Regions from separate parts of the Bacillus sp. V33-4 genome, predicted to be linked through region 2. Evidence: a T-box and tRNA genes for the amino acid it is inferred to sense, from the RefSeq annotation. Region 2 holds a T-box; the other holds one or more tRNA genes.

Region 1 (12,008 bases), on a different contig from region 2:
AGAGGTGGAAGCGTGGCGACATGTGGAGCTGACTGATACTAATCGATCGAGGACTTAACCACAATTTGAAATGGTGTTCTCGTGTTTACACTTACTTCTTCTGGATTATCTAGTTTTGAGAGAACGAAGTTTCAATTTTCTCTTGAAATAATCCAAAAAGACATTATAATAGGATATGTCTTGAACTTGTCTGGTGGCGATAGCGAGAAGGTCACACCCGTTCCCATCCCGAACACGGAAGTTAAGCTTCTCAGCGCCGATGGTAGTTGGGGGTCTCCCCCTGTGAGAGTAGGACGCCGCCGGGCGATTATTTTAATATTATTATTCCGCAGTAGCTCAGTGGTAGAGCAACGAGCAAAGCTGCTGGATTGGGCTCCGAGTTGTACCCATCGAGCTGCTACTTGCTTAAGCTTACTGAGATGGGGACATTCGAAACAAAACTATGTTTAGGGTTGTTTATTATTATTCCGCAGTAGCTCAGTGGTAGAGCATTCGGCTGTTAACCGAACGGTCGCAGGTTCGAATCCTGCCTGCGGAGCCATTTTCTTAATGACTAATGATCTCATGAGTGAGTTACAGGAAAAATGCTTCCATAGCTCAGCAGGTAGAGCACTTCCATGGTAAGGAAGAGGTCAGCGGTTCGAGCCCGCTTGGGAGCTCTCTAGTAAATTGATAGAATACATAGACATAAAAAAGGGCCCGTTGGTCAAGCGGTTAAGACACCGCCCTTTCACGGCGGTAACACGGGTTCGAATCCCGTACGGGTCACCATATTTTTATTGTGGAGGATTAGCTCAGCTGGGAGAGCATCTGCCTTACAAGCAGAGGGTCGGCGGTTCGAGCCCGTCATCCTCCACCATATTGTCTTCAGCTTATAGACAGCCTGTAATGATAACTTCTATTGGACAATTAAATAGATATGCCGGTGTAGCTCAATTGGTAGAGCAACTGACTTGTAATCAGTAGGTTGGGGGTTCAAGTCCTCTTGCCGGCACCATTTTTTTTAAAACTAGTGGAGGGGTAGCGAAGTGGCTAAACGCGGCGGACTGTAAATCCGCTCCCTCCGGGTTCGGCGGTTCGAATCCGTCCCCCTCCACCATTCCAACTTCAAGTATACAAAAAATGGACAATCCAAAACTGTCCTTTTTATTTTGCAGAATCTTTAGCGCGATACACTTAAGGTTATAAAATATTGGGCTATAGCCAAGCGGTAAGGCAACGGACTTTGACTCCGTCATGCGTTGGTTCGAATCCAGCTAGCCCAGCCAAAGAGCCATTAGCTCAGTCGGTAGAGCATCTGACTTTTAATCAGAGGGTCGAAGGTTCGAGTCCTTCATGGCTCATCAAATCAAAGTAAAGGGATCCTGTTAACATTACAGGATTCCTTTTTCTATTTTAATTGCATTGATTCGACTTACAGGTATGTAACCTGATGAGAATCGATCACAAAATAATAATGACATTCGTGATTGCTCAAATTGATAAAACAGTGTTCGGTATTTGCTTCAAACAATACTGAATCACCCTCTTTTAGAATATGGACTTCATTTATTAGTTTGACGTTGATTTTGCTGCAATGGTTGTAGAGAAATAGACATTTGATCAATGCCTATTTCTTAGTGATACAGTTAATATCCTTTTGTAAAATCAACTTTATTAATCGCCGGGTTTTCACCTTTTAGATAGTTTTGTAAATTTGGAATGAAAATATCTTCGATTACCCGCTTCGTATAGTGTTCAGTTGATCCGGAAGTGTGGGGGGTAATCATCACGTTTTCCATCTCCCATAGCGGACTGTCGCTATCGAGCGGTTCGGTCTCAAATACGTCCAGACCGGCACCGGCGATTTCTCCAGTTTGAAGTGCTTGAACGAGTGCTGGTTCATCAACAATTTCACCACGGCCAATATTAATAAAAAAGGCAGACGGCTTCATTTTTTGAAATTGTTCCGCTCCAAATAGATGATGCGTTTCGCTTGTCAGCGGCAATGTTACAACAACATAGTCACAGCTTGGAAGAACGGCGTTTAATGCCCGGGGAGTGTACATTTCATCGACATAATCTTCATCATTCCCTGAGTGGCGGACGCCGACTACCTTCATGCCGAATGCCTTGGCAATTTTGGCTGTTTCCTTGCCGATTGCGCCTACACCGATAATGCCGACAGTCTTCTCGTGCATTTCAAGGCTTAACCCGGAATGGTGCCATGTTTTTGAGAGTTGATTTCGGACATAAGTGTGAATCTTTCGTGTCAGTCCAAGCATTAATGCAAAAATGGTTTCTGAAATCGGAAAGGCGTGCACCCCGTTGGCGCTCGTTACGATCACTTTTTGGGACTCCAGTTCTTTTAACGGTAACGAATTTACGCCTGCACTCCATGTCTGCACCCAACGCAGCTTTGTATGTTCTTTTAGGCAATGCTCGGTTAATTCTTTTTTCCAGCCGACGATCACTTCAGCTTCATTTAAATGATCCTTCCAAACTGAAGAATCCTTTCCTATCAACACTTCCCACTCAGGAACCAGTTTCATGATTTTCTGGTGGTATCTGTTATCAATATCATGGACTATAATCAGTTTCCTTTTTTGCATGAACCCACCCCATTGCAACGTTTTTCTACTACCATTTTAACAGATTTTTCTTCCGGCAATCGCAGGAAAAGATTATGGCAATTCCGCAAGTTCGACATTAATCCACGAACGCATATATATACACAATCTTGTCGAGTTGAGTCATTTTTATGAAAGCGGTTAAAATATAGTAAAAACGGGGATGCAGGAGGGAACGGCATGAATAAAATTTCTATCATCGGTATGCCGATGGATTTAGGGCAAATGAGACGTGGTGTGGACATGGGTCCAAGTGCGATGAGGTATGCGGGGATCAATGAAAAACTGAAAAATTTAAATATTGAAGTGGATGATTTAGGTGATATTCCAGTCGGCAGGCCGGAAGTAGTGATCAGGCCGGATACGAATTTAAGAAATCTGGAATTAGTAGCTGAAAAAAACGAAAAGCTTGCTGCTGAGGTCGATAAAGTAATTGAAGCAGGATCCTTTCCACTTGTGCTTGGCGGAGATCATAGTATCACCATCGGTACGCTTGCCGGTGTTGCCAAACATTATGACAATCTCGGTGTGATTTGGTATGATGCCCATGGAGATTTAAATACCGGCGAAACTTCGCCATCCGGCAATATTCATGGCATGCCTCTCGCTGTCAGTCTCGGTATCGGGCATGAAATGTTGACTCAAATCGGCGGCTACAGTCCAAAAATCAAGGCGGAGAATATTGTTATCATTGGAGCCAGATCGCTTGATGAAGGAGAAAGAGCCCTTATTAAGGCAAATGGTATAAAAGTTTATACGATGCACGAAATTGACCGCCTCGGCATGACAAGGATCATGGAGGAAGCGATCGCCTATTTAAAAGACCGAACAGACGGTGTTCATCTCTCACTCGATTTAGATGGGCTTGACCCGGCGGATGCCCCAGGTGTCGGAACACCGGTTATTGGTGGAATTAGCTACCGGGAGAGCCATCTTGCCATGGAGATGCTTGAGGAAGCCAAACTCATCACCTCGGCTGAATTTGTAGAAGTAAATCCAATTCTTGATGATAAAAATAAAACCGCAACGGTCGCCGTTGCTTTAATGGGATCATTATTTGGTGAAAAATTGCTATAACAATAAAACAGCAGGCTGATTTAAGCCCTGCTGTTTTATTTTTTCGCTGTTAATATATAATAACGATTTAATAGACGATCCAATTTAGTGCTGACCTCCAGCACTTTTCGATTTGAAAGTGAAGAATGGGCAGCCAGCTCAACCATCTCTTTCCTGCAGAATTCAATATCTCTTAGAAGCGTATGGGGACACATGACTAAACCTCTCTTTTCAATAAATACTTGCTTCTGTTATACCCCAAATTAAAGTTTTTAAAACACCATGGTAAATTTTTGTTAGTATTAAGGAGTGAGAAATTCTTATGAAAAATGTGAAACCTTTTTCGCTATCGATTCGTAATATCGTATAGCCGCATTGGAGCGGAGGCAAACCATAATGGAGACAATTGTAAAAAACAGGATCAATCAGGTTTTAAGAGGGGATCAAAATGCCTTTGGGGAAATTGTTGAGCTATACAAGGACAAGGTATTCCAACTTTGTTTCCGCATGCTCGGGAACCGGCATGAAGCGGAAGACATTGCACAGGAAGCGTTTATAAGAGCATATGTTAATATTAATACGTTTAAAATAGATCGGAAATTTTCAACCTGGCTGTATCGCATTGCCACGAATTTGTGCATCGACCGGATTCGCAAGAAAAAGCCGGATTACTATTTGGATGCCGAAGTAGCGGGTACAAATGGATTAAATATGTATTCGCAAATTGCTGCCGATACAAGCCTGCCTGAAGATGACCTCGAAAGCATGGAGCTTCAGGAAATGATCCAGGGAGAGATTTCAAAACTGCCGGAAAAATACCGTTCTGTGATCGTTCTAAAATATATAGAAGAATTGTCGCTCAATGAAATCAGCGAAATTTTGGATATGCCGCTCGGAACGGTGAAAACAAGAATCCATAGAGGGCGCGAAGCGTTGCGAAAGCAATTGCGCCATGTTTAGTCGAAAGGGTGAGAACTTTGAAATGTCCTGAAGAAATAATTGAATACATGCACGAATATTTAGATGATGAGATCTCAGCCGAACATCAACAGGAATTGAGAAAGCATCTCCACGATTGCATCGATTGCCAGACGCACTTTCATGAACTTAAAAAAGCGATTGCCTTAGTGCAAAGCACTTCACATATTCAAGCGCCATTAAATTTTACTGCCGATGTGATGGGCAGACTTCCGAAAGAAAACCGAAAAGTAGGTATTCAGCGCTGGTTTCGCCACCATCCGCTCTTAACTGCTGCTTCGCTCTTTCTTGTCCTCATGATGGGTGGTGTCGTTTCTGCATGGAACGAGGAGGATCAGCAATTTTCTGTTTCGAAACAGCCGAACTTAATTGTCGAAAGTGATACAGTGATTGTCCCCAAGGGAGAAGTTGTTGAAGGCGATGTCACAGTCAAGAATGGCAACGTGAAAATCGAAGGTGAAGTGAAAGGCGATGTAACCGTGATTAATGGCGAAAATTATCTCGCATCTGCCGGGCATGTTTCGGGGGAAATAAAAGAAGTGAACGAAATGTTCGACTGGATTTGGTATCATATTAAAAAAACAGCAAAAGAAGCTGTCAATGTATTTGACGGAGAAGACAAGAAGCCGCTCGAGGAGAGCGGCTGATTTTATTTCTCGCCAGTATGTGTTTAGGGCAAAATAAGCCATATGCAGGTAGTTGGGCCAAAACAGCAATGTTCAGAGAGCGTAGTAAGTCTATTCAACGTGAATACCTGTTCACATTCAACCATATCAAAATTTGTGTTATAATATTAAAGTTACATATGAATATAAGCGGCTACCGCTTTTAGATTCTATAAATGGGGGAAATTACATGCCGTTTTATGATATACCGATATTAGAACTGCTTGCAAATACCCTGGACATTCTTCTTGTATGGTTTGTGATCTACAAGCTGATCAATGTCGTGAGGGGAACAAAAGCTGTCCAATTATTAAATGGAATTTTTGTTATTCTTCTTGGGAAGGTTATCAGCGATTTCTTGCATTTAAATACATTAAGCTGGTTGATGCAGCAGGTGATAGAATGGGGTTTTCTGGCGATTATTATCATCTTTCAGCCCGAGTTAAGAAGAGCCCTTGAGCAGCTTGGCCGAGGCAAGATTTTTGCGAAGAGCGGGATACCTGAAGAGGAAGAGCAGGAAAAAATGGTCGAGGCGATTATTCGAGCGACAGATTATATGGCAAAACGCCGCATCGGCGCTTTAATTTCCATTGAAAGAGAAACCGGCATGGGCGACTATATCGAAACAGGCATTCCGCTCCACGCAAAAGTTTCTTCGGAATTACTGATCAATATTTTTATCCCGAATACGCCGCTGCACGACGGAGCTGTGGTCATCCAGAGAAACAATGTCGCAGCAGCAGCCTGTTACTTGCCGTTATCGGAAAGCCCATTTATTTCAAAGGAACTGGGAACGCGGCACCGGGCCGCTCTAGGAATCAGTGAAGTCACCGACAGCATTACCGTCGTCGTTTCAGAGGAAACGGGAAATGTATCGTTAACGAAAAACGGCGATCTCCACCGTGATTTAACGAGCGATACATTCCGTGAACTGCTTGAAAATGGATTGCTATCCAATAATAAAACAAAACAAGCTTCTTCAGCGCGCTGGAACTGGAGGGGAAACAAAAAATGATTGATAAGTTGATGGAAAATCATTGGTTTATGAAAGTGGTGGCCCTCGTCCTTGCGGTTCTGCTATTTTCCTCTGTCCCAACTCCGGAAGATGAAGGCGGATCAGAGGTAAACGTTCCAGGAGAAAACAATACCGAAACGATTGAAGATATTCCCGTTAAAAGTTATTATGATACAGAAAATCTGGTGGTATCAGGTGTCCCTGAAACGGTAAATGTGACGATTGAAGGCCCAAAACAGCTCGTCCAGCAAACTCGCACACTGAAGAACTTTGAAGTGCTTGTCGATTTATCAGAGGCCGAAATCGGCACCCAGACTGTGGAGCTGCTCGTTCGTGATATTTCAGACAAGCTTCAGGTAACGATTGAACCTGCGTACGCAGAAGTATCTGTTCAAGAGCGGGTTACTAGAGAATTTCCAGTAGAGGCGGAATTCAATCAATCGCTTCTTGAGGAAGGTTACATCTCCGAACAGCCGACAGTCGAACCGGACCGAGTGAAAATTACCGGGGCCAAGGACGTGATTGATCGAATTAGCTTTGTCAAAGCAACGATTGATGCCAGGGGTCCAATCGATCAGACGATTACAGAGAAGGCCAGCATCCGGGCGCTCGACCGTGAACTAAATAAACTGGATGTCATCGTTGAACCGGAGGCTGTTGAAGTCACGGTACCTGTCCGCAGCACAAGCAAAACAGTTCCTATTAATATTGTGCAAACGGGAACGCCCCCTGAAGGGATCACGATACAATCAATTACCCTTGACACAGATGAAGCCCGAATCTTTGCGAGCCCAAATATTCTCGATCATACTGAAAACGTCAGGGTTGAAGTTGATGTTAGTGGAATCCGCAGCAATTCAACGATGACTTTGCCCGTAATTATTTCAGAAGGGGTCACGAGTGTGAAACCGGCAACGGTAGAAGCTGCGATCCGGGTGACTGTTGCTAAACAAGAGGCAAGCGCCCCGGCAGATCCGCAGGCAAACAATGAAGAAAGACGGACCCTTCCGGATATTCCGATTAGGACACAGGGTCTGAATGAAAAATACAATATGGCCTTTTCAGATCCGGCATCGGCGGCAGTAAACTTGACAGTTATCGGCCCGAGAGACGCAGTTACACGCTTAACAGCCGGAGATTTTAATTTATTTATAGATGCATCAAACCTCGGTGAAGGAGAGCATCAACTGAACATCCAGATCAATGGGCCAAACAATGTGAAATGGGAACTGAGTAAAGCTGTAGCAACCGTTTCAATTTCTCAAAAGGAAGCTTAAAGAACAGTAATTATTCAATGAAGGAGAGATTTTTGAATGGGTAAATATTTCGGTACGGATGGAGTACGCGGAGTTGCAAATAGTGAATTGACACCGGAGCTTGCTTTTAAATTGGGACGTTTCGGCGGATATGTTCTAACAAAAGACAAGAACCGCCCGAAGGTCTTGATTGGACGCGATACTCGCATTTCCGGCCATATGCTCGAAGGCGCACTCGTAGCAGGTCTTTTATCGATCGGGGCAGAAGTCATGCGTTTAGGCGTGATTTCAACTCCTGGAGTGGCATATTTAACGAAAGCCCAGGGAGCCCAGGCGGGAGTGATGATCTCTGCCTCTCATAACCCGGTAGCTGACAATGGCATTAAGTTTTTTGGCCCGGATGGATTTAAGCTTTCCGATGAACAGGAGAACGAAATTGAGCAGTTGATGGACTTATCTGAAGATGAGCTTCCTCGTCCAATCGGTGCGGACCTTGGCCAAGTGAATGACTATTTTGAAGGAGGGCAAAAATACCTCCAATATTTAAAGCAATCGGTTGACGAGGATTTCTCCGGCATTCATATTGCGCTTGACTGTGCGCACGGAGCGACATCGTCTCTAGCCACCCATTTATTTGCCGATCTTGATGCGGACTTGTCCACAATGGGCGCATCTCCGAACGGCCTTAATATTAATGAAGGGGTCGGCTCAACCCATCCGGAAGCATTAGCCACTTTTTTGAAGGAAAAGGGAGCGGATATTGGCCTTTCATTTGATGGAGACGGTGATCGGCTCATCGCGATTGATGAAAACGGAAATATCGTTGACGGTGATCAGATCATGTACATATGCGCAAAGTACATGAAAGAAGAAGGACGATTGAAGCATGGAACGGTTGTCTCGACCGTCATGAGTAATCTTGGGTTTTACAAAGGGCTTGAGGCGCTTGGAATCAAGAGTGTACCAACCGCAGTCGGTGACCGTTATGTGGTCGAGGAAATGAAAAAGAACGGCTTTAATCTTGGCGGTGAACAATCAGGCCATATTATTTTCCTTGATTACAACACGACTGGTGACGGACTTTTAACAGGACTCCAGCTTGTGAACATTATGAAGGTAACGCAAAAGCCACTTTCCGAGCTTGCGGCTGGAATGAAAAAATTCCCGCAGGTGCTCGTCAATATCCGCGTAACGGACAAGCACCATGTAACTGAAAATGTGAAGGTGAAGGAAGTCATTGACCAGGTTGAAGCGGAAATGAATGGTGATGGCCGCATCCTCGTTCGCCCATCTGGAACAGAGCCGCTCGTACGGGTCATGGCAGAAGCGCCAACAGAGGAGCTTTGCCAGGCGTATGTTGATCGGATTGCAGAAGTGGTCAGAGCGGAAATGGGTTTAAAAGAAGAATAAGACAAAGGATATGCATAGGGGAACGAAAGAGCTCCCTTATGCATATTTTTTTATAAGGAATATGAAGCGATTTGATCCGTGCCGCTAATTTCCTTTCGTTTTCGGTTGACGGATATCCCGCCATGCGGTATGATAATCCTGTTTTTGTGAAAACAAAAATTATTTTTTAAGAAAGGTGGGCAGTCAGGGGAAAACGGATTTCTAAAAGCGCCTGGACTAATCCGAACGGAAATGGATTAGTTGACGAGGAGGAGGTTTATCGAAGTTTCGGCGGATACCTCCCGGTTGATAGCACAACCGAAAATCCCTTCTTTAAATCATTAAGGCAACTTAATGGACAAAGGGAAGGGAATGCAAATAGACGCAAGGTCAGGGGAAAGGTTGTCTGACCTCATACTTCAATAAAAAAACAGAGATAAGGGGGCAAGTATGCTCCCAGCCTTCTTGCCCCCTTGTAATCAGGGAGGAACAGAAGTAAATGTGTGGAATTGTAGGTTATATCGGAAATAATGATTCAAAAGAGATTTTATTACGAGGTTTAGAAAAGCTTGAGTATAGAGGCTATGATTCAGCCGGAATCGCGATCATGAATGATAACGGCGTCCATGTTTTTAAAGAAAAAGGCCGGGTTGCCGACTTGCGCAGCATTGTTGATCAAAGTGTCCAAGCTCATACAGGAATTGGACATACCCGCTGGGCAACCCATGGTGTTCCAAGCCAGCTGAATGCTCACCCACACCAAAGCGCGTCAAGCCGTTTCACGCTTGTGCACAATGGCGTGATCGAAAACTATGACCTCTTAAAGCGCGAATATTTGCAAGGAGTTACTTTGAAAAGTGATACTGATACAGAAGTGATTGTCCAGATCATTGAACTGTTCATAAATGATGGACTAACTGTAAAAGAAGCGTTCCGCAAAACGCTTTCGCTTTTAAAAGGATCTTACGCATTAGCCCTTTTAGATGAAGAGGACAACGAAACGATCTATGTTGCGAAAAATAAGAGCCCGCTTTTAGTAGGATTGGGTGATGACTTCAACGTTGTAGCCAGCGATGCGATGGCGATGCTTCAAGTAACCAATCAATTTGTCGAATTGATGGATAAAGAAATCGTGATTGTCACAAAGGACGAAGTAATGATTGAGACACTAAGCGGTGATGTAATGACGCGTGCGCCTTTCACAGCTGAGCTTGATGCCAGTGATATTGAAAAAGGCACCTATCCGCACTACATGCTCAAAGAAATTGATGAGCAGCCGCTTGTGATCCGCAGGATTGTGCAAAAGTACCAGAACGAACAAGGTGCATTAACAATTGATCCAGAGATCATCAATGCAATGAATGAAACGGACCGCATCTATATTATCGCTGCCGGAACGTCTTACCATGCCGGTCTTGTTGGCAAGCAGTTCATTGAAAAAATTGCCAACGTGCCAGTTGAAGTTCATATTTCCAGCGAGTTCGGGTACAATATCCCGCTTCTATCTGCAAATCCTTTGTTCATTTTCATCTCACAGAGCGGTGAAACAGCGGACAGCCGTGCCGTCCTTGTCGAGATCAAAGAGATGGGCTACAAAGCTCTAACGATCACAAACGTTCCAGGCTCAACGCTTTCCCGTGAAGCGGATTACACATTGCTGCTCCATGCCGGACCGGAAATCGCGGTCGCTTCTACAAAAGCATACACTGCCCAGTTAGCTGTATTGGCTATCCTTGCTGAGGTAACTGGCAAGAGCCGCGGTATTGATCTTGATTTCGACCTTGTTCATGAACTCGGCATTGCGGCAAATGCAATCGAAGTCCTTTGTGATTCAAAAGAAGAAATTGAAGCAATCGCCCGTGAGTATTTAGCAACAACTCGCAACGCCTTCTTTATCGGCCGCGGTATCGATTTTTACGTAGGCCTTGAAGGGGCACTAAAGCTAAAAGAAATCTCTTATATTCAAGCTGAAGGCTTTGCAGGCGGTGAACTGAAGCACGGAACGATCGCCCTGATCGAAAACGGCACACCAGTCATTGCCCTTGCAACCCAGGAAATCGTCAACCTAAGCATCCGTGGCAACGTCAAAGAGGTCGTCGCCCGCGGCGCCAACCCGTGCATCATCTCCATGAAGGGACTCGAAATGGACGAAGACCGCTTCGTCATCCCGGAAGTGCACAGCCTGTTAACACCTCTTATCTCTGTAATACCACTGCAGCTGATTGCTTACTATGCTGCCCTGCACCGTGAATGCGACGTTGACAAGCCACGTAACTTGGCTAAGAGTGTTACGGTGGAGTAAGACAACAGGTAGATACTTTATTATGTGTTAATCAACAATAAAGTCGTATCCTATACAATAAAGTTGTACCTTAAACATAAAAATTGTACCCTGCGCAATAAAGTTGTACCTATCAACAACTAAATACTTTGTTCTTAGACAACTCAGGCGTGACATAATGCCTGGCTAATTATTAGCGCGAAAATTATCTTCAAGCCTAACATGAATTATTTTAAACAAAAGCCTGAATCTAATAAACTAGTGAAAAAGGCAGCTAATCAGCTGCCTTTTTTGTCTTTAAACACCAAAGGGCACTACAGACCTTTTGTAAATGATGATTGGCTATATTAATGTTATTATGTCACTGTTACTTTCCACTTCCCCACGCTAAAAAGTCGGTACCTACTGTTAAATAGTTGGTAGTCCAAACGGCAAAGGAAGCGGAAAGAGCAGCGGGCAGTCTAATATGTATTCAATCGTTATTCAACCGGTTTTTTCAATGAAAAATCAATACAAACTCGGGGCAGATCCAGTAGGGTTTTGCTCCTTTTTCTTTTGCTCAACACCCCTCCAATCCTTTGTCCAATAAGGGTTCCAGTCATCCTCTCTCAATTTCCCTTGTGTCTATTCTGTTGTTTTCCTCACTGTATAAACCCGTAGGGTTTCAGTTCTTTTTCAATACTTTTTCAGTAGTATTTTTTCACTTTTTCCATTTCTTTTTGTTAATTCTTCTCTCCATTATGGAAGAACTTTTTAACG
Region 2 (18,683 bases):
ACGGACACCGGTTTGGCCATTTTGTCCAGCTATGCCCGCAACGGACGCGAAGCTGTCAATTTAATACAAACCGCAGCAGGTCTTGCGATTACAGAGGAAAGAACTTTTATAAAGGATGAAGATATTGAATGGGTCATTAATACAAGCCAGCTTAGCCCGAGAATGGAAAGGAAAATCAGTCCTGCCTCTACCATCGGTTTGGTGAGCGGGCTTGCTGTGTACGGTGCCAACAATGGTGCGTTGCTGGAAATTGAAGTAACCGTTATTCCTGCCAAAGAAAAAGGTTCCATCAATATTACCGGAATTGTCGAAGAGGAAAGCATTGGTGACAGGGGAAAATCAATTCGTCGCAAGAGCATGGCTAAAGGTTCAATTGAAAACGTGATCACGGTGCTGCGATCAATGCATGTACCTGCAGATGAATTTGATATTCACGTTAATTTCCCGGGCGGTATACCAATAGACGGTCCATCCGCGGGAATCGCAATGGCAACAGGTATATACTCAGCGATCTATAAAATTCCGATTAACCATACGGTAGCGATGACGGGTGAAATAAGCATCCACGGGAATGTCAAGCCTGTCGGTGGCGTATACCCAAAAGTGATCGCAGCCAAAAAAGCAGGTGCCACAATGGTGATCATTCCCGAAGAGAATATGCAGGCGATTTTAAACGAGATAGACGGGATCAACATCATGCCTGTCAGCCATCTTGACGAAGTATTCAAACTTGCGCTTGTGCATGAACATAAAAAAGATCTGGTAACACCGGCATCAATCGACATTGCCAAAAAAGAAAGCATTTAACCGCTTTTTCCGCTTCGGTTTGCTTTAGGAATATCGCAGATCGAAGTTTTTCTTTTAATGAATGAGGTAAAGGTATTAATAGCAGACATATTTTTGTAATAAAAACTGGATAATAAGAAAAGCGAATTTTGAAAATGAGTCCCGCTTAGATGATTGACCAAAGTGCAGTGCTGCCGGAGCTGCTTGCATAATTGGCAATTGCGGCCTTCCCATGCCTTGTTAATAGACACTGCTTCGTAAATGGGTTAGAATTGTACAAAGATTATCCTGAAATATTTTAAACGGATAAAACGATTTGCATTTTGGAGGTGCAAGATTATGGCGAAAAAGAAAGAGATCATCGTCCCCCTCCTGCCGCTTCGGGGTTTGCTTGTATATCCGACCATGGTCCTTCATTTGGATGTAGGCCGGGACAAATCAGTACAGGCACTCGAAAAAGCAATGGTAGATGACCATTTAATTTTTCTGACAACACAAAAAGATATATCGATAGATGAACCTGCGGAAGATGACCTTTTTCGTATGGGAACATTAACGAAAGTAAAGCAGATGCTGAAGCTGCCCAACGGGACAATCCGGGTTTTAGTTGAAGGCTTAAACCGCGCTGAAATCAGTTCCTTTAAGGATGAAGAGGATCATTTTACGGTTTCGTTAAAGGTATATGAAGACAGGGAATCAAAAGATGTGGAAGATCAGGCATTAATGAGAACGATGCTCGAATATTTTGAGCAATACATAAAGATGTCGAAAAAAATATCTGCAGAAACTTATTCCTCTGTTTCGGATATCGAGGAGCCCGGCCGAATGGCAGATATTATTTCTTCCCACCTTCCGCTTAAGCTAAAAGAAAAGCAGGATATTCTCGAAACAATCGATGTGAAAGAACGGATCAACCGGGTCATCGAAATCATTCACAACGAAAAAGAAGTGTTAAACTTAGAGAAGAAAATTGGCCAGCGTGTCAAAAAGTCGATGGAAAGAACACAAAAAGAATACTATTTGCGCGAGCAAATGAAAGCGATCCAAAAGGAACTCGGCGATAAAGAAGGCAAAACCGGTGAAATAGCCGAGTTAACCGAGAAAATTGAACTTGCAGGCATGCCTGAGCATGTCAAAGAAACAGCGTATAAAGAACTGGACAGATATGAAAAGGTGCCGACGACCTCTGCCGAAAGTGCCGTGATCCGTAATTACATCGAATGGCTCGTGTCTATTCCATGGTCGAAATCAACGGAAGATGACTTGGACATCCATAAAGCTGAACGCATCTTGAATCAGGACCATTATGGTCTTGAGACAGTAAAAGAACGTGTGCTTGAATATTTGGCCGTCCAGCAGCTGACCCATTCCTTAAAAGGGCCGATATTGTGTCTGGCCGGCCCTCCAGGCGTCGGAAAAACCAGCCTTGCCCGCTCGATAGCGAGATCATTAAACCGCAATTTTGTCCGGGTCTCTCTTGGCGGAGTCCGTGATGAGTCCGAGATTCGCGGCCATCGCCGCACATATGTTGGCGCAATGCCGGGCCGCATCATCCAGGGAATGAAAAAGTCCGGCACGATCAATCCTGTTTTTCTCCTTGATGAAATTGATAAAATGTCTAACGATTTTCGTGGCGACCCGTCAGCGGCGATGCTCGAAGTACTGGATCCTGAACAAAACCATAATTTCAGCGACCACTATATTGAAGAACAATACGATTTATCAAAGGTTATGTTTATTGCCACCGCCAATAACCTGGCGACGATTCCAGGACCTTTGCGTGACCGGATGGAGATTATTACAATTGCCGGCTATACAGAGCTTGAAAAAATTAATATTGCCAAGGACCACCTCCTTCCCAAGCAACTAAAAGACCACGGTCTATCAAAAGCACAGCTGCAGCTTCGCGAGGATGCCATTCAAAAGGTGGTCCGCTATTATACACGAGAAGCTGGAGTACGGGGGCTCGAGCGCCAGCTTGCAACAATCTGCAGGAAAACGGCGAAGATCATTGTCTCAGGTGAAAAGAAACGTGTCGTCCTCACAGACAGAGGTGTGGAGGAATTTTTAGGCAAACCGAAGTTCCGTTATGGACAAGCTGAACTGGAAGATCAAATCGGTGTTGCAACCGGCCTTGCCTATACGACTGTCGGCGGGGATACACTGCAAATTGAGGTATCACTTGCACCCGGAAAAGGGAAGCTTGTGCTGACGGGAAAATTGGGTGATGTCATGAAGGAATCTGCCCAGGCTGCTTTCAGCTATGTCCGTTCCAAAGCTGAAGAGCTGGGGATCGACAAAGATTTTCACGAAAAGCATGATATTCATATCCATGTGCCTGAAGGAGCAGTTCCAAAGGACGGCCCATCAGCAGGAATTACGATTGCCACCGCACTCGTCTCAGCATTGTCGGGCAGGGCGATCCGAAGAGAAGTCGGCATGACAGGTGAAATTACCTTGAGAGGGCGCGTCCTGCCGATTGGCGGGGTCAAAGAAAAAACGTTAAGTGCGCACCGCGCCGGCTTAACAAAAATTATTCTTCCAAAAGACAATGAAAAAGATATCGATGATATACCGGAAAGCGTTCGTGAACAGTTGGATTTTGTGTTGGTTTCCCATGTTGATGAAGTGTTAAGCCATGCTTTAATAAGCGGTGAAACCACATGAAAGTAGTCAGCTCGGAAATTGTCATCAGTGCCGTAAAGCCTGATCAATATCCACCGGAGGATTTGCCCGAGTTTGCCCTGGCTGGCCGCTCGAATGTAGGAAAATCATCGTTTATCAATAAAATGCTCAATCGCAGGGGTTTGGCAAGGATCTCGTCAAAACCCGGGAAAACACAAACTTTAAACTTCTATTTAATTAACGACGTGCTTCATTTTGTTGACGTTCCCGGATACGGATACGCCAAAGTTTCCAAGCAGGAGCGTGAAGCATGGGGAAGAATGATCGAAACATACTTAACAAACAGGGAACAGCTCAAGGCCGTTCTCCTGATTGTTGATCTGCGGCATCCGCCAACAGAAGACGATATCATGATGTATAACTTTTTGAAGCATTATGATATCCCGTGCATCATCATTGCGACAAAAGCGGATAAAATTTCAAAAAGCAAATGGCAAAAGCATTTGCGAATTACAAAAGAAACACTTGATCTTGATGAGCATGACCATATTGTCCTCTTTTCCTCGGAAACAGGCGAGGGCAAAGAAAAAGCCTGGTCGATCATTGCGAGTTATATGTGAACAAAAAAGCCTGACAGCTCTGTGCCGTCAGGCTTTTTCGTGTTTAGATAGATATATATATAAATGTACGTAATCGGAGGAAATTTCACAATGTGCTAAGGTACACCGAAAAACGAATGAAGTTGTCTAAAATAAACAAGAGAATGCCGTAGGAAACGAATAATAATACTTAATATTAAATAACTGTTCGTTTTTGGAATTAAAGAATTGCTTAACGAAATTCACTCAGGTAGAACTTCATGTTATTTCGTGCCAGCTGTCATAAATCTTGCTCTTTAATAATATTAATAAGGAAAAAATAACTATGCGAAAGGAAAGTTTCTTAAAACTATGGTTTGATCATGAGCATTTTGGGGGATATGGGAGGATAGGGCCGAAAAAAGCGACTAGGAGCAGATGGTTAATAGTGACCCGGTGTAATCACTGATTTTCTCGAATTATCGTATAATATGAATTTTGTGAAAATTACTGCTGGATGTTAAGGTTAATAGTGTTACAAAAAAGTAGAGAAAAAGAGGGGGAATCATTCAAGTGAAAAAGTTACTTAGCTCAGCCATTATTTTCTTCTCGGTTTTTATTCTTGGGGCATGCGGCTCTGAGGAAGCTGAATCAAATGGAATGAACTTAGCAGAAGAAGGTAAATTCACATTTGCTTCTTCCGGTGAATTCAATCCATTTAGCGTAACCGGTGCAGATGGAAAAATGACCGGTTTTGACATTGAAGTAGGTGAAGCAGTAGCGAAAGAGCTCGGACTTGAACCGGTTCAAAAAAAGTTCAAGTTTGGCGGAATTGTTGAAGGCGTAAAGTCAGGCCGTTTTGACGCAGCTGTGGCAAGCCACACGATTAATAAGGATCGTTTAAAAGCTGTTAACTTTTCAACCCCGTATTATTATTCAGGACCGCAAATCTTCGTTCGCCCTGGCGAATCGATTGAAAGCCTCGATGATTTGAAAGACAAGGAAGTTGCCGTAGCGAAAGGCTCGACATATGCCAGTACAGCCGAAAAAGTGACCGATAATATCATTTTTTATGATAGTGATGTAACGGCGCTTGAATCGTTGAGCAAAGGAAAGCATGATGCTGTTATAACCGATTTTGTCACCGGTAAGGAAGCGATCGGTTCCGGAATGGCGATTGAAGGGAAAGAACTGCTTGGGCGCAGTGAGCAGGCGATTGCGGTGGCAAAAGAAAATGAGGAATTGCTTAAAAAAATAAACGAAGCGTTAGAAACGCTTCGAAAAAACGGTAAGCTGAAAGAAATCAGTGAGAAATACATTGGCGAGGATATTACAGTAGATCCAGAAGAACAGTAATCAGTTGGGACGAGTCGTAACTACTGCGCATTCGTCCCTTTCTGCTTTAACGATATGATAAGTTGTTTTTTTGAGGAGGAGGACTATTGGAGTTTTTTACAAAATTTATTGATACGTACGATGTGTTCTTACGAGGGATGCTGCTCACCTTTCAGTTAACAGCAGTATCTGTGTTCATCGCCATCTTTATCGGCCTATTTTTTGCCTTTTTAAAAATCTCAAAAATAAAAGTCCTTGAATGGATCGCCGATCTTTACATTTTCCTGGTGCGGGGAACTCCGCTCGTTGTCCAAATTTTTATCTTCTATTTCGGATTGACTGCTCTCGATATCTCCCAGTTTACGTCAGTCGTATTGGGACTGGCTTTCCACAACGGTGCTTATATTGCAGAAATATTCAGGGGTACAATCCAATCAATAGATCAAGGACAGCGGGAGGCCGGCCGTTCACTCGGTATGACAGCAGGGCTGACGATGCGGAGAATTATTTTGCCGCAGGCGATTAGGAGAGCGATGCCGCCGCTTGGCAATCAGTTTATAATCGCATTAAAGGATTCTTCACTTGCGTCATTTATCGGAATGTACGAGCTCTTTAATGTCGCAACCACCTATGGTTCAAATCAATACGATTATATGACATATTTGTTAATCGTCGCTGTATACTATCTGATTCTCGTATTATTATTCTCAATTATTGTAAAAGTAATTGAAACGCGATTGTCGATAAGTGATTAATAGGAAAGGAGGCTCGCAAATTTGAGTAAACGAGCCATGATCGAAGTTCAAAAGCTGAACAAGTCATTCGGAGATCTTCACGTCTTGAAAGATATCGATATGACTGTGAAAGAAAGCGATGTTGTCTGCCTGATCGGGGCAAGCGGATCGGGAAAGAGCACCTTCCTTCGCTGCCTTAACTTTTTGGAGTTGAAAGACAGCGGCAATATCATCATTGAAGGTGAGCGTATTGAAGCAGACACCCATAATCTTAATCACGTAAGGGAAAGGGTCGGAATGGTTTTTCAACATTTTTATTTGTTTCCCCATAAAACCGTTATCGAAAATATTATTGAAGCCCCAATCCATGTAAAAAAAGTAGCGAAGGAACAAGCTAGAAAAGAAGCGCGGGAGCTTTTAAAAAAGGTAGGACTCAGCGATAAAGAGAATGTATATCCCGGAAAGCTATCCGGCGGGCAGAAACAGCGTGTTGCGATCGCCCGGGCGTTAGCGATGAAACCGGATATTATGCTGTTTGATGAACCAACTTCGGCACTTGATCCTGAGCTTGTCGGAGAAGTATTGGCAACGATGAAGGAGCTTGCAGAAGACGGAATGACGATGGTCGTCGTCACCCATGAGATGGGGTTTGCCCGCGAAGTAGCCGACTGGGCCGTCTATATGCACGATGGAAAAATTGTTGAGGAAGGGCCTCCGTTGCAACTTTTTGACAATCCTAAAGAGCAGCGGACAAAAGATTTTCTAAATTCGGTGTTATAAAAAAGGAAGTCAGGGAAGTATTCATATAATCCCTGTATTCCTTTTATTTTTTCCAGAATGGCGGTGTCTAATAGGTACTTCCACCTAGTCTACTTTTTCTTAAAAAATAGCATATACACACCGATCAGGACGAGAACGGCAGGCCAGAATTTCCAGGCAAGCGACACGCTGTTTTCAAGCAGTCCGAACCAGTTCGCGATCTTGTCGTAAAACATTAACAAGGCGGCAAGCGCCAAAAATAACAACCCTTGAAACAGTCCGTTGCCGACCTTTTGGTAGCGCAGCAAAAAGCCGAGTGCGATCACCAAAATAAAGGTCCCGATATGATCCGGCCAGATTTCGAGACGGTTGACGACATGAAAATGAAGACCAAAACCGACTAAAATAACACCGGGAAGAATCGCCTCATAGTCTCTTGCTCCATACCCTTGTCCCAAAAAGGCAATGCCGACGATCATCAGCAGGGTCGGCCAAGTATAAAATTCCTGGAATAATGTGAATTGGGATTGCTGCAAGTAGAAATAGAGGCCAAAACCAATTAATATGACTCCAGGGAAAATACGCTGATTTTTCATTCTTTTACCACTCCAGTAACGATTGCTTGAATATATAAGCTTTTTTTGATAATGTACAGAAGAAAGTATTTGTCGATTCATGACTTTAGTATGATAAAAACAACAATAACCAGGCATGAATAAGCCTATTCTGCTTTTCTATGTTACCATATTTATTTCGGTTTCTGTTCACATTTTTAACGGGAACATCGGAAGTGGACATGTTATAATAATATTAGTTTTTCTATGCAATTTTGTTTGGGGGTGGAAATAACAAATGCATATTTTAGTTGTCGGTCTTAACTATAAAACGGCCCCTGTCGAAATTCGGGAACGATTAACGTTTAACGAGCCGGACTTGGGTGAGGCGATGAAAGCTCTAAAAGAGAAAAAGAGCATTCTCGAAAACGTGATTATTTCCACGTGCAACCGTACGGAAATATATGCAGTTGTCGACCAGTTACATACTGGCCGCTATTATATAAAAGAATTTTTGTCAGAGTGGTTTGGAATCGAACAAAATGAATTTTCACCGTTCTTATTTATTTATGAACAAGACGGAGCGGTCGAGCATTTGTTCAAAGTTTCATGCGGCTTAAACTCAATGATTCTTGGCGAGACACAAATACTGGGACAGGTGCGTTCCAGCTTTCTGCTCGCGCAGGCAGAAAACACGATTGGAACGGTGTTTAACCAGCTTTTTAAACAATCTGTCACTGTCGCCAAACGCGGCCACGCTGAAACCGATATCGGTGCAAATGCTGTTTCAGTCAGCTATGCAGCCGTAGAACTTGCCAAGAAGATTTTCGGCTCTCTCGAGAATAAGCATGTTCTTGTGCTTGGGGCAGGCAAAATGGGTGAACTTGCCATTCAAAACCTTCATGCGAACGGAGCCAGCAAAGTGACGGTCATTAACCGCACTTTTGAAAAAGCGGCCAATTTGGCCAACCGCTTTTCCGGCCAGGCAAAAACGCTCCAAGAGTTGCAATGTGCCCTCATAGATGCGGATATTTTAATCAGTTCGACTGGAGCAAATGGCTTTGTCGTCACAAAGGAACAAATGCTCCAGGTTGAAAAAATGCGCAAAGGCAAGCCTTTATTCATGGTTGACATTGCCGTGCCGCGCGATTTGGACCCAGCGCTTGCAGAGCTGGAAGGTGTTTTCCTTTACGATATTGACGATCTAGAAGGCATAGTTGAATCCAACCTGAAAGAGCGGCAAAAGGCAGCGGAAAAGATTATGCTGATGATTGAGGCGGAAATCGTTGAATTCAAACAGTGGCTGAAGATGCTTGGAGTTGTTCCTGTTATTTCGGCGCTTCGCGAAAAAGCGCTCACGATCCAGGCTGATACGATGCAGAGCCTCGAAAGAAAGCTTCCTAATTTGTCAGAGCGGGATATAAAGGTACTAAATAAGCATACGAAGAGCATTATCAACCAGCTTTTAAAGGATCCGATTTTGCAGGCGAAGGAACTGGCCTCACAGCCTGATGCCGATCAGGCCCTTGACTTATTTGTCAAGATTTTCAACATTGAACAGCTTGTTGCAGGGCAGCAAGAAATGAAAGCGGCCGATAAAGAAAAGGTTAACGTTCATTCAACGGAGGCTTCCTTTCAATCATAAGAGAGGGTGCTGATTATGTTTGACATTTATATGACTCGGCTGCACGAACTGACGATTGTTCTGTATGCCTTAAGCGTGCTTTTATATTTTATCGATTTTCTTCACCATAACCGGAAGGCGAATAAAGCAGCCTTCTGGTTACTTGCATTTGTATGGGTTTTGCAAACTTCATTTCTGTTTTTATATATGCTGAAAACGGGCCGGTTTCCGGTTCTGACGATTTTTGAAGGCCTTTATTTCTATGCATGGGTGCTGATCACCTTGTCATTGGCAATCAACCGTCTATTGCGGGTTGATTTTATCGTTTTTTTCGCCAATATATTGGGATTTATGATTATGGCGATTCATACATTTATGCCGATCCAGTATGAATCAGAAATAATCGCCCGGCAGCTCGTTTCCGAACTGCTGTTAATCCATATTACGATGGCGATTTTGTCGTACGGCGCGTTCTCCCTTTCGTTTGTATTCTCGCTTCTGTATTTGATTCAATACGATTTGCTGAAACGGAAAAAATGGGGCAAACGCTTGATGCGGATTACCGATTTATCAAGATTGGAGCATATGTCTTACGTTTTAAACGTCATTGGCGTACCAATGCTGATACTGGGCCTTATTCTTGGAGTGCAGTGGGCCTATATTAAAGTGCCGGATATGCATTGGTTTGACGCGAAGGTAATAGGCTCTTTCATTGTCCTGGCCGCTTACAGCATCTATCTGTACCAGCGCGTCGCGAAAGGGAAGTTTGGCAAATCGCTCGCACTCTGGAATGTCGCGTCATTTTTAATCGTCTTAATTAATTTTTTCCTTTTCGGGCAATTATCTTCTTTTCATTTTTGGAATACGTGATTTTTAGGAGGCAGTCATGAGAAAAATAATAGTCGGTTCAAGACGGAGCAAGCTGGCATTAACACAAACGAATTGGGTGATTGATCAATTAAAGAAGTTTGATCCCGCGTTCGATTTTGAAGTGAAGGAAATTGTCACAAAGGGTGACAGGATTTTAGATGTGACGCTTTCCAAAGTAGGCGGGAAAGGTCTTTTCGTCAAGGAGATCGAGCAGGCAATGATCGACGGGGACATTGATATGGCAGTTCATAGCATGAAAGATATGCCGGCTGTCCTTCCTGACGGTCTGACAATCGGCTGTATTCCAGAACGTGAAGACGCCCGGGATGCGCTGATCTCGAAAAGCTGTCTTCCTCTTGCCGAACTGAGACCAGGAGCGGTAATCGGAACGAGCAGCCTGCGCAGAAGCGCACAGCTCCTCGCAGTGCGGCCTGACCTTGAGATTAAATGGATCCGCGGCAATATCGATACCCGGCTTGGCAAGCTTGAAACGGAAGAATACGATGCGATTATTCTGGCTGCTGCCGGTTTATCAAGAATGGGCTGGGCAACAGACGTAGTCACCGAATTTTTAGATCCTGAGGTTTGCGTCCCGGCTGTCGGCCAGGGTGCACTTTCAATTGAATGCCGGGAGTCGGATTCAGAACTGCGTGCCCTGTTTGATAAGTTCACGAGTACGGACACTGCAAGAACGGTTCGTGCTGAACGGGCTTATCTCAATATGATGGAGGGCGGCTGCCAGGTTCCGATTGCCGGCTATGCCACTAGTGCTGAAGACGGTGCGATTGTTTTAACGGCGCTTGTCGCTTCACCTGATGGCAAAACGATTTATAAAGAGCAGGTGAGGGGACAAGACCCTGAAAGGCTTGGAGTATTAGCGGCAGAAAAGCTAATCGAAAAAGGCGCCAAAAATTTAATCGACCAGGTAAAAAGGGAGCTTGACCAACAATGACTGCTGCCCTGCCTTTGCAAGGAAAAACCGTTTTAATCCCAAGATCAAAAAAACAGGCAAGTTCATTTTCGGATCTTGTCAGAAGGTATGGAGGGATTCCGGTGGAAATCCCTCTTATTGATTTTAAGGCTGCAGAAAAATCCGCAGAAATAGTAAAAGCATGCGAAAACTTGCATACTTATAATTGGATTATTTTTACGAGCAGTGTAACGGTCGAGAAATTTTTTTCTTTTTTGCCGCACTTTCAAAGCGATTCCTTTCCTAAAATTGCGGCGATTGGCGAAAAAACGAGGCAGCGGCTTCTTAAAAAAGGGCTGGTAACCGGATTTACACCATCCGAGTATGTAGCGGAAGCCTTTGTAAAAGAGTTTTTGCCATTGTTGGAAGGCGGCGAGAAGATTTTGCTGCCGAAGGGGAATCTTGCCCGCGGGTACATTGCAGAATCGCTTCGGAAAGCAGGGGCGGCTGTCGATGAGCTAATCATTTATGAAACCTTTTTACCTCCGGCCAGCCGCAGCCGGCTCACTGACATGATTAAAGGGAAGCAGCTTGATATTTTGACTTTTACAAGCCCTTCGATCGTCGACCACTTCTTTGAAACGGCAGCAGCTGAAGGCCTGAAGGATAGTGTTAATGATTGTCTAGTTGCCTGTATCGGGCCGGTGACGAAGGCAAGGGCCGAGTTTTATGGCCTTACAGTACATGTAATGCCTGACACCTATACGGTTCAAGGAATGTTAAACAATTTGGCTACATATTTAACATCAGGAGGTAATAATAATGAGTCTACAATTTAACCGTCATCGCCGCTTGCGGCAAACAGCTGCGATGCGCGAACTCGTCCGTGAAAACTTTTTGCGTTTGGAAGATTTGATTTACCCGCTATTTATCGCAGAAGGTGACAATATAAGAAAAGAAATTTCTTCAATGCCAGGTGTCTTTAATTTATCATTGGACAGGCTTGAAGAAGAAATGAACGAAGTCGTTTCACTCGGCATTAAATCTGTCCTCTTGTTTGGAATTCCGGCGGAAAAAGATGAGTGCGGGCAGGGAGCCTTTCATGACCATGGAATTGTCCAGGAAGCGACCCGCTTAATAAAAAAAAGCTTCCCGAATATCGTCGTGGTTGCTGACACATGTCTATGCGAATACACGAGCCATGGCCATTGCGGAGTGATTGAGAACGGAAAGGTTTTGAACGATCCATCGCTCGAGTTGCTCGTCCAAACCGCAGTCAGCCAGGCAAAGGCCGGCGCCGACATCATTGCCCCATCCAATATGATGGATGGCTTTGTTGCGGCAATACGCGCAGGGCTGGACGAAGCAGGCTTTGAGGATGTGCCGATCATGTCTTACGCCGTCAAATATGCGTCTGCTTTCTATGGCCCGTTCCGTGAGGCTGCTGAAAGCACTCCGCAGTTCGGTGACAGGAAATCGTACCAGATGGATCCGGCCAACAGGCTTGAAGCCTTAAGGGAAGCGGAATCCGATTTAATGGAAGGTGCTGACTTTCTGATCGTTAAGCCCGGCATGCCGTATTTAGATATACTAAGGGATGTAAAAAACAATATAAATCTCCCAATGGTTATTTATAATGTCAGCGGAGAATATTCAATGGTCAAAGCGGCTGCGCAAAATGGCTGGATCGACGAAAAAAATATTGTCATGGAAATGTTAACAGGCATGAAGCGTGCCGGAGCGGATCTGATTATTACGTATCACGCAAAGGATGCGGCACGCTGGCTAAGAGAACAGTAAACCACTTCCAACCTAATGAAAAGAGGGATAGCGATGCGTTCTTATCAAAAATCTGCTGAGGCTTTTAAAGAAGCCAGGAAGCTTATGCCGGGGGGAGTCAACAGCCCGGTCCGCGCGTTTAAATCGGTGAACATGGAGCCGATTTTTATGGCAGGCGGGAAAGGCTCGAAAATTTACGATATTGATGGCAATGAATATATCGATTATGTCCTTTCATGGGGCCCGTTAATTCTTGGCCATTCGAATGACCGGGTGATTGAATCGATTAAAAAGGTTGCCGAGCAGGGAACAAGCTTTGGCGCCCCGACACTGATTGAAAATGAGCTGGCAAAGCTGGTCATTGATCGTGTCCCGTCGATTGAAATGGTGCGCATGGTGTCTTCGGGCACCGAGGCGACGATGAGTGCGTTACGTTTAGCCCGCGGCTATACAGGACGGAATAAGATTGTTAAATTCGAAGGCTGTTACCATGGCCATGGTGATTCTTTGCTAATAAAGGCCGGTTCCGGTGTCGCCACTCTCGGGCTTCCGGACAGCCCCGGTGTTCCTGAAGGGATTGCCCGGAACACGATCACGGTACCTTATAATGATCTTGACGGTTTAACGGCGGCATTTAAGCAATTTGGCGGAGATATCGCTGCTGTGATTGTCGAGCCGGTTGCCGGCAATATGGGCGTTGTTCCGCCGCAGCCGGGCTTTCTCGAAGGAATCCGCGAAATTACGACGCAATATGGCACATTACTAATCTTTGATGAAGTTATGACAGGCTTCCGTGTCAGCTATCATTGTGCCCAGGGTTATTACGGTGTCACACCTGACTTAACCTGCCTCGGAAAAGTGATCGGCGGGGGACTGCCTGTTGGCGCTTACGGTGGCAAGGTAGAAATTATGGAAAGAATCGCTCCGAGCGGACCTATTTACCAGGCTGGAACTTTATCAGGAAACCCGCTGGCAATGACAGCAGGCCTCGAAACGCTAAGCCAGTTGACACCTGAATCGTATCAGGAGTTTGAAAGGAAAGCGGACCAGCTTGAGGAGGGCTTTAAAGCAGCCGCCGAAAAATATGGCGTCCCCCATACGGTAAACCGGGCCGGTTCGATGATTGGATTCTTTTTTACCAATGAGGAAGTCACCAATTATGAAAAAGCGAAAACCTCGAACCTGGACTATTTTGCAGCTTATTACCGGGAAATGGCGGATCAAGGAGTGTTTTTACCGCCATCGCAATTTGAAGGTCTTTTCTTATCAACCGCACATAGCAATGAAGATATAGCGAAAACAATCAGTGCTGCAGAGCAGGCTTTTTCCAAGCTGAAGGGGTAAAGTCAGCACGGTGAACTAAACTGCGGATGTTTTACAGGATGCGAAACAGAATCAGGAAACTAATAAAAACGCCTTGGATTGGACAGCAATCCGGGCGTTTTTGTATGTTGAACCCGCCAAATCTTATCATAAAAAATTTGTTCGATTCATAAGGTGATAATGACATTGTTGATATTTCGAAGGAGGACGAAAGGAGGAATTGCTTTGTCTCAAGGGAATCAGTCGTTTTTGCGATTTTCTTTGGAAGAGTCGTTATGGTTCCAAAAAGGACAGGAAGTCGCAGAGCTTGTTTCGGTTTCGCTTGATCCGAATATTACGATCCAGGAAAACGAACAATATGTGACGATTCGAGGTTCATTGGAATTGTCAGGAGAATATAAAAAGCATGAAGAAGCGGCGGCAGACAATGGCAAAGAGATAACTGGAGCTAAATTTGTCCACGGTGTCGAAGAGCGGGACGAAGGGATTTGTGAATTTATTCACCGTTTTCCGGTAGACATTACTATTCCCAATAACCGGATTCAAAGTGTGTTTGATATTGATATTCAAGTGGATTCATTTGATTATTTATTCCCGGAAAGAAGCTGCATGAAGCTGACAGCCGATTTAACCATTTCCGGGCTCTACGGTGAGCAGCAAACAAGCCCGGTTGAGGAAGAAATCGACACGGAGTATGAAGTGTTGAGACCAGTATCTTCTCCTTTTTTCACGGATGCTTACGGGGAACAGAGTCAGCCTGCGTTAGCAGGGCAGGAAGCGAAATTGCAGCCAGGAGTTGAACAAGAGCAACTTGAAGCGACGCAGCAGTCCGAACATGGTGAAGAAAACCTTGAACCAGTCTTGCAGTCCGAACCCGCTGAAGAAACGCGGCAACCAGTCTTACGGTTAGTTTCCGATCCAGCAGAGAATGCAAAAAACGGTGTCGCGAAAGAAGAGGCAGATTTATATGAGCCTTTTGAGGCTGAAGCAAGAAAGCAGCCAGAGACAGGCACTGTCCATGAAGCGGAGCAGCCAACGGTTGAAAAAGTCGAGCAGAGCCTTCCAGTCGAAAAAACTCCGGAAATATCTTTTTCTGCGCAGCGGAGTGAATATGTAGCTCCATCAACAGAAGAGCTTTCCGAATACACCAGTACCGAAGAGCAAGTGGAGGAGGAGCCGGAAGAGGCCCAAGAAACTCCGCCGAAACAGGAAGAACAGGCTGAAGAATCAGAGGACGAATCTTCAGAGGAAATCCAAGTGAAAAAGAAAAAGGGTTCAAAAAAGAAAAGCATGTCTTTAACCGAGTTTTTTGCAAGAAAAGAAGAAGAAGAGCACACCAAATTGAAGATATGTATCGTACAGCATGGTGATACAATCGACACACTTGCCGAGCGTTATGATGTGTCAACCGCCACGCTGCAGAGGGTTAACCATTTAGAAGCAACTCAGGATGTTTACGAAGGCCAGGTTTTATATATTCCCGTTGCAATGGCAGGCAAGCGTTAAACAAAGCAAGCAGGCACTGCATGTCTGTCGCAATTTTATACGGCTGGAGCGGACGGTAAAAAAGCTTTTTGCCGCCGCTTTCCTTTTTCCTTTTAATTGTATACTTCTCGTTGTGCCTCGAGCTGTCATCCAAGGCTTGAGTTTTTCTAAATGTTTCATTCAATTTGGCGTTGACGGTTCGAAAGAGAGTGATCATAATGAGCGATGATGACCGGTTGAGATCTATTTCGCCAATTTTAAATAGCTATGCGGTCAAACCGTATTTTGTTGAAGATTTTGGCAGCATTCAAAAAATTTATTCAGACAAAGGCACTTTTGCCTTGAAGAAAATTGCTCTCTCGAACAGGACTGATTTCGTCAGGCATATACATTTTTTGTACCAAAAAGGCTACAACCGGATTGTGCCGATCTACCCTGCAACAGATGGCCGTTACGCGGTTTTGCATAAAAATATGCTCTATTATTTAATGCCCTGGCTTCCGAACGAAGAAAGAGAAAATCAGTTCCAGAAGCATCAGCAGCTGTTTCGGGAGTTGGCCAGGCTGCACACTTTATCTGCGAAGGATATCAAAATAACAAGCGACGAGCGGAACGAACACTACGAAACGACTGTGCAGCAATGGGAAAAAGATAAAGGATTTCTGGACGAATTTATTGATCAATGCGAAAAAAAACTGTACATGTCCCCGTTCGAGTTGATGTTCTGCTTGTATTATCATGAAATTAGCCAGGCTTTACTTTTTTCGCAGCGAAAGCTTGAAGAATGGCATGAGAAAACGAAGGACGCTGAAAAAGCAAGGATCGTTCTCGTTCACGGTAAAGTTTCAATTGAACACTTTTTATTTGATAACCGTGGCTATGGCTATTTTATTAATTTTGAACAGTCGCGCCCCGCGTCGCCGGCCCATGATTTGCTGCCGTTTCTATCGCGCACTTTAAAAACGTACCCGCGACAATGCAATGATTGCATTGACTGGGTATACAGCTATTTTAAATATTTCCCTTTCAAAGAGGGTGAGATGATGCTTTTTTTGAGCTATCTGGCCTATCCTGGACAAATCATTCGGACAGCTGTAGATTACTTTCAAAAAACGACGAGAAAACAAGAACGAAAGCTTGTGCAACAATTGCAGCGCCATTTTTGGCACTTGAAAAATACAGAATTTCTCGTCATGAAAATCGATGAAATAGAGAGGCAAAAAAAGCAGGAAAAAGAAGGAAGCCAGGAGAAAGAAGGAGCCCAGGAAAACAATTCCTAAGGGCTCCGTTTAGATTAAATCATAATGAAAAGCGAGGGCCAATAAAATAAGAACAGCCAATAACAAGACATCAAAGGTCGTTGGAATAAGGAACGTCCGAATCCCCTGAAAGACGGATAACGGAATGATAAACTGCGCACAAATATTTCTGAAGTTTCTTAGCCAGGGCGGTAATGTATAAGGGCTATACTTCCTTCTCAATCAATTTCACCCCTTTATTTCGCACATTTTTAGTACAATTATTTTATGTGAACACTCATCATAAAGTGCCAGCGATTTAATTTTTTTGCTAAAGAGTATATGGACTAAAAAAGATGGTCAATAATATTGACGTAATCCCCCTTTTTTCGTACTATAACTATTATAAATTGTATAAAAGATAAGCAAAGACAGGGAAGAGTATGATGAATTGCAGCTTTAAGAGAGGAGAGCCATTCGCTGGGAGGCTCCCAGCTTGCACATCAGAACGTCGCCCTTGAGCTTCTTCCGTGAAAAAATGAAATTCGAGTAGCGGCAGACGGAGCGAATCCGTTATTCAGTGAGAGCCAACCAGCTTTTTGCTGTTTGGAAAAAAGGTGGTACCGCGAAAGTTACTCCATTCGTCCTTTTAAGACGAATGGAGTTTTTTTGTTTTCTTTGAAAAAATTGCACTTGCAGAAAGGATGAGATTTATGGATCAGGAATTAACGATGCCGACAAAATACGATCCAAAGTCGACTGAACAGGGCCGTTATGAATGGTGGCTTAAGGGTAAGTATTTCGAAGCAAAGGATGATGAGGCAAAACAGCCCTACACAATTGTTATACCCCCGCCAAATGTAACAGGGAAGCTGCACTTGGGCCATGCCTGGGATACAACGCTTCAAGATATCTTAACGAGAATGAAACGAATGCAGGGCTATGATGTCCTATGGCTGCCTGGAATGGACCACGCAGGGATTGCGACCCAGGCGAAAGTTGAGGAAAAGCTGCGAAACGAAGGAAAGAGCCGCTATGATTTGGGACGTGAAACTTTCGTTGCGGAGACATGGCGCTGGAAAGAGGAGTATGCCGAGCATATCCGCCAGCAATGGTCCAAGCTCGGTCTCGGGCTGGATTACAGCCGCGAGCGGTTCACATTGGATGAAGGCTTATCAAAAGCGGTTCGGGAAGTATTTGTATCTCTTTATAAGAAAGGCTTGATTTACCGGGGCGAATATATCATTAACTGGGACCCGTCGACCAAAACAGCCCTATCCGATATAGAGGTTATTTACAAAGATGTTCAAGGTGCGTTTTATCATATGCAATACCCGCTTGCTGACGGATCCGGTCATATCGAAATTGCGACCACCCGTCCGGAAACGATGCTCGGCGATACAGCTGTTGCAGTCCACCCGGAAGATGAGCGCTATCAGCACTTAATTGGAAAAACCGTCATGCTGCCGATTGTCGGCCGGGAGATCCCGATTGTCGGCGATGATTATGTTGATATGGAATTTGGTTCGGGTGCGGTTAAAATTACTCCTGCCCATGACCCGAATGACTTTGAAATCGGCAATCGTCACGGACTTGAACGGGTGCTTGTCATGAACGAGGACGGCACGATGAATGAACGAGCCGGCAAATATGAAGGGATGGACCGTTTTGAATGCCGGAAGCAAATCGTGAAGGACCTTCAGGAGCAGGGCGTTCTCTTTAAAATTGAAGAACATTTGCATTCTGTCGGCCATTCAGAACGGAGCGGCGCTGTTGTCGAGCCGTATTTGTCCACACAGTGGTTTGTTAAAATGCAGCCTCTTGCAGATGAAGCGGTTGCCCTGCAAAGCAAGGAGAATAAAGTTCATTTTGTTCCGGACCGGTTTGAAAAGACATACCTGCACTGGATGGAGAACATCCGTGATTGGTGTATTTCACGCCAGCTCTGGTGGGGACACCGGATTCCGGCCTGGTACCATAAAGAAACAGGCGAAGTCCACGTTGATCATGAGCCGCCTGCAGATATTGAAAATTGGGAGCAGGATCAGGACGTCCTTGATACATGGTTCAGCTCGGCATTATG

Evidence for each region. A T-box is a leader RNA that pairs with one kind of tRNA and senses whether it is charged. The one in region 2 lies ahead of CVD23_RS15530 (valine--tRNA ligase), so its partner is inferred to be a tRNA-Val.
Region 1: it encodes a tRNA-Val, which carries the amino acid that the T-box ahead of CVD23_RS15530 (valine--tRNA ligase) is inferred to sense. The anticodon was not compared.

Annotation. Positions count from the first base shown of each region.
Region 1 covers NZ_PGVC01000069.1:12-12,019, forward strand. The annotation lists rRNA gene rrf (5S ribosomal RNA) at 190-305, shown strand; tRNA gene CVD23_RS20285 (tRNA-Asn) at 467-541, shown strand; tRNA gene CVD23_RS20290 (tRNA-Thr) at 587-659, shown strand; tRNA gene CVD23_RS20295 (tRNA-Glu) at 697-771, shown strand; tRNA gene CVD23_RS20300 (tRNA-Val) at 784-859, shown strand; tRNA gene CVD23_RS20305 (tRNA-Thr) at 922-997, shown strand; tRNA gene CVD23_RS20310 (tRNA-Tyr) at 1,015-1,099, shown strand; tRNA gene CVD23_RS20315 (tRNA-Gln) at 1,194-1,268, shown strand; tRNA gene CVD23_RS20320 (tRNA-Lys) at 1,271-1,343, shown strand; gene CVD23_RS20325 (cupin domain-containing protein) at 1,415-1,606, opposite strand; gene CVD23_RS20330 (D-2-hydroxyacid dehydrogenase) at 1,629-2,591, opposite strand; gene rocF (arginase) at 2,790-3,686, shown strand; gene CVD23_RS20340 (aspartyl-phosphate phosphatase Spo0E family protein) at 3,722-3,880, opposite strand; gene sigW (RNA polymerase sigma factor SigW) at 4,062-4,625, shown strand; gene CVD23_RS20350 (anti-sigma factor family protein) at 4,643-5,290, shown strand; gene cdaA (diadenylate cyclase CdaA) at 5,499-6,323, shown strand; gene CVD23_RS20360 (CdaR family protein) at 6,320-7,600, shown strand; gene glmM (phosphoglucosamine mutase) at 7,637-8,989, shown strand; gene glmS (glutamine--fructose-6-phosphate transaminase (isomerizing)) at 9,468-11,270, shown strand.
Region 2 covers NZ_PGVC01000042.1:52,800-71,482, forward strand. The annotation lists gene lonB (ATP-dependent protease LonB) at 1-807, shown strand, start outside; gene lon (endopeptidase La) at 1,126-3,453, shown strand; gene yihA (ribosome biogenesis GTP-binding protein YihA/YsxC) at 3,450-4,031, shown strand; gene CVD23_RS15465 (transporter substrate-binding domain-containing protein) at 4,563-5,345, shown strand; gene CVD23_RS15470 (amino acid ABC transporter permease) at 5,432-6,079, shown strand; gene CVD23_RS15475 (amino acid ABC transporter ATP-binding protein) at 6,116-6,838, shown strand; gene CVD23_RS15480 (LiaI-LiaF-like domain-containing protein) at 6,928-7,413, opposite strand; gene hemA (glutamyl-tRNA reductase) at 7,670-9,016, shown strand; gene CVD23_RS15490 (cytochrome C assembly family protein) at 9,032-9,865, shown strand; gene hemC (hydroxymethylbilane synthase) at 9,882-10,817, shown strand; gene CVD23_RS15500 (uroporphyrinogen-III synthase) at 10,814-11,614, shown strand; gene hemB (porphobilinogen synthase) at 11,598-12,575, shown strand; gene hemL (glutamate-1-semialdehyde 2,1-aminomutase) at 12,609-13,898, shown strand; gene spoVID (stage VI sporulation protein D) at 14,103-15,383, shown strand; gene ysxE (spore coat protein YsxE) at 15,581-16,642, shown strand; gene CVD23_RS15525 (hypothetical protein) at 16,652-16,843, opposite strand; T-box leader at 17,020-17,252, shown strand; gene CVD23_RS15530 (valine--tRNA ligase) at 17,314-18,683, shown strand, end outside.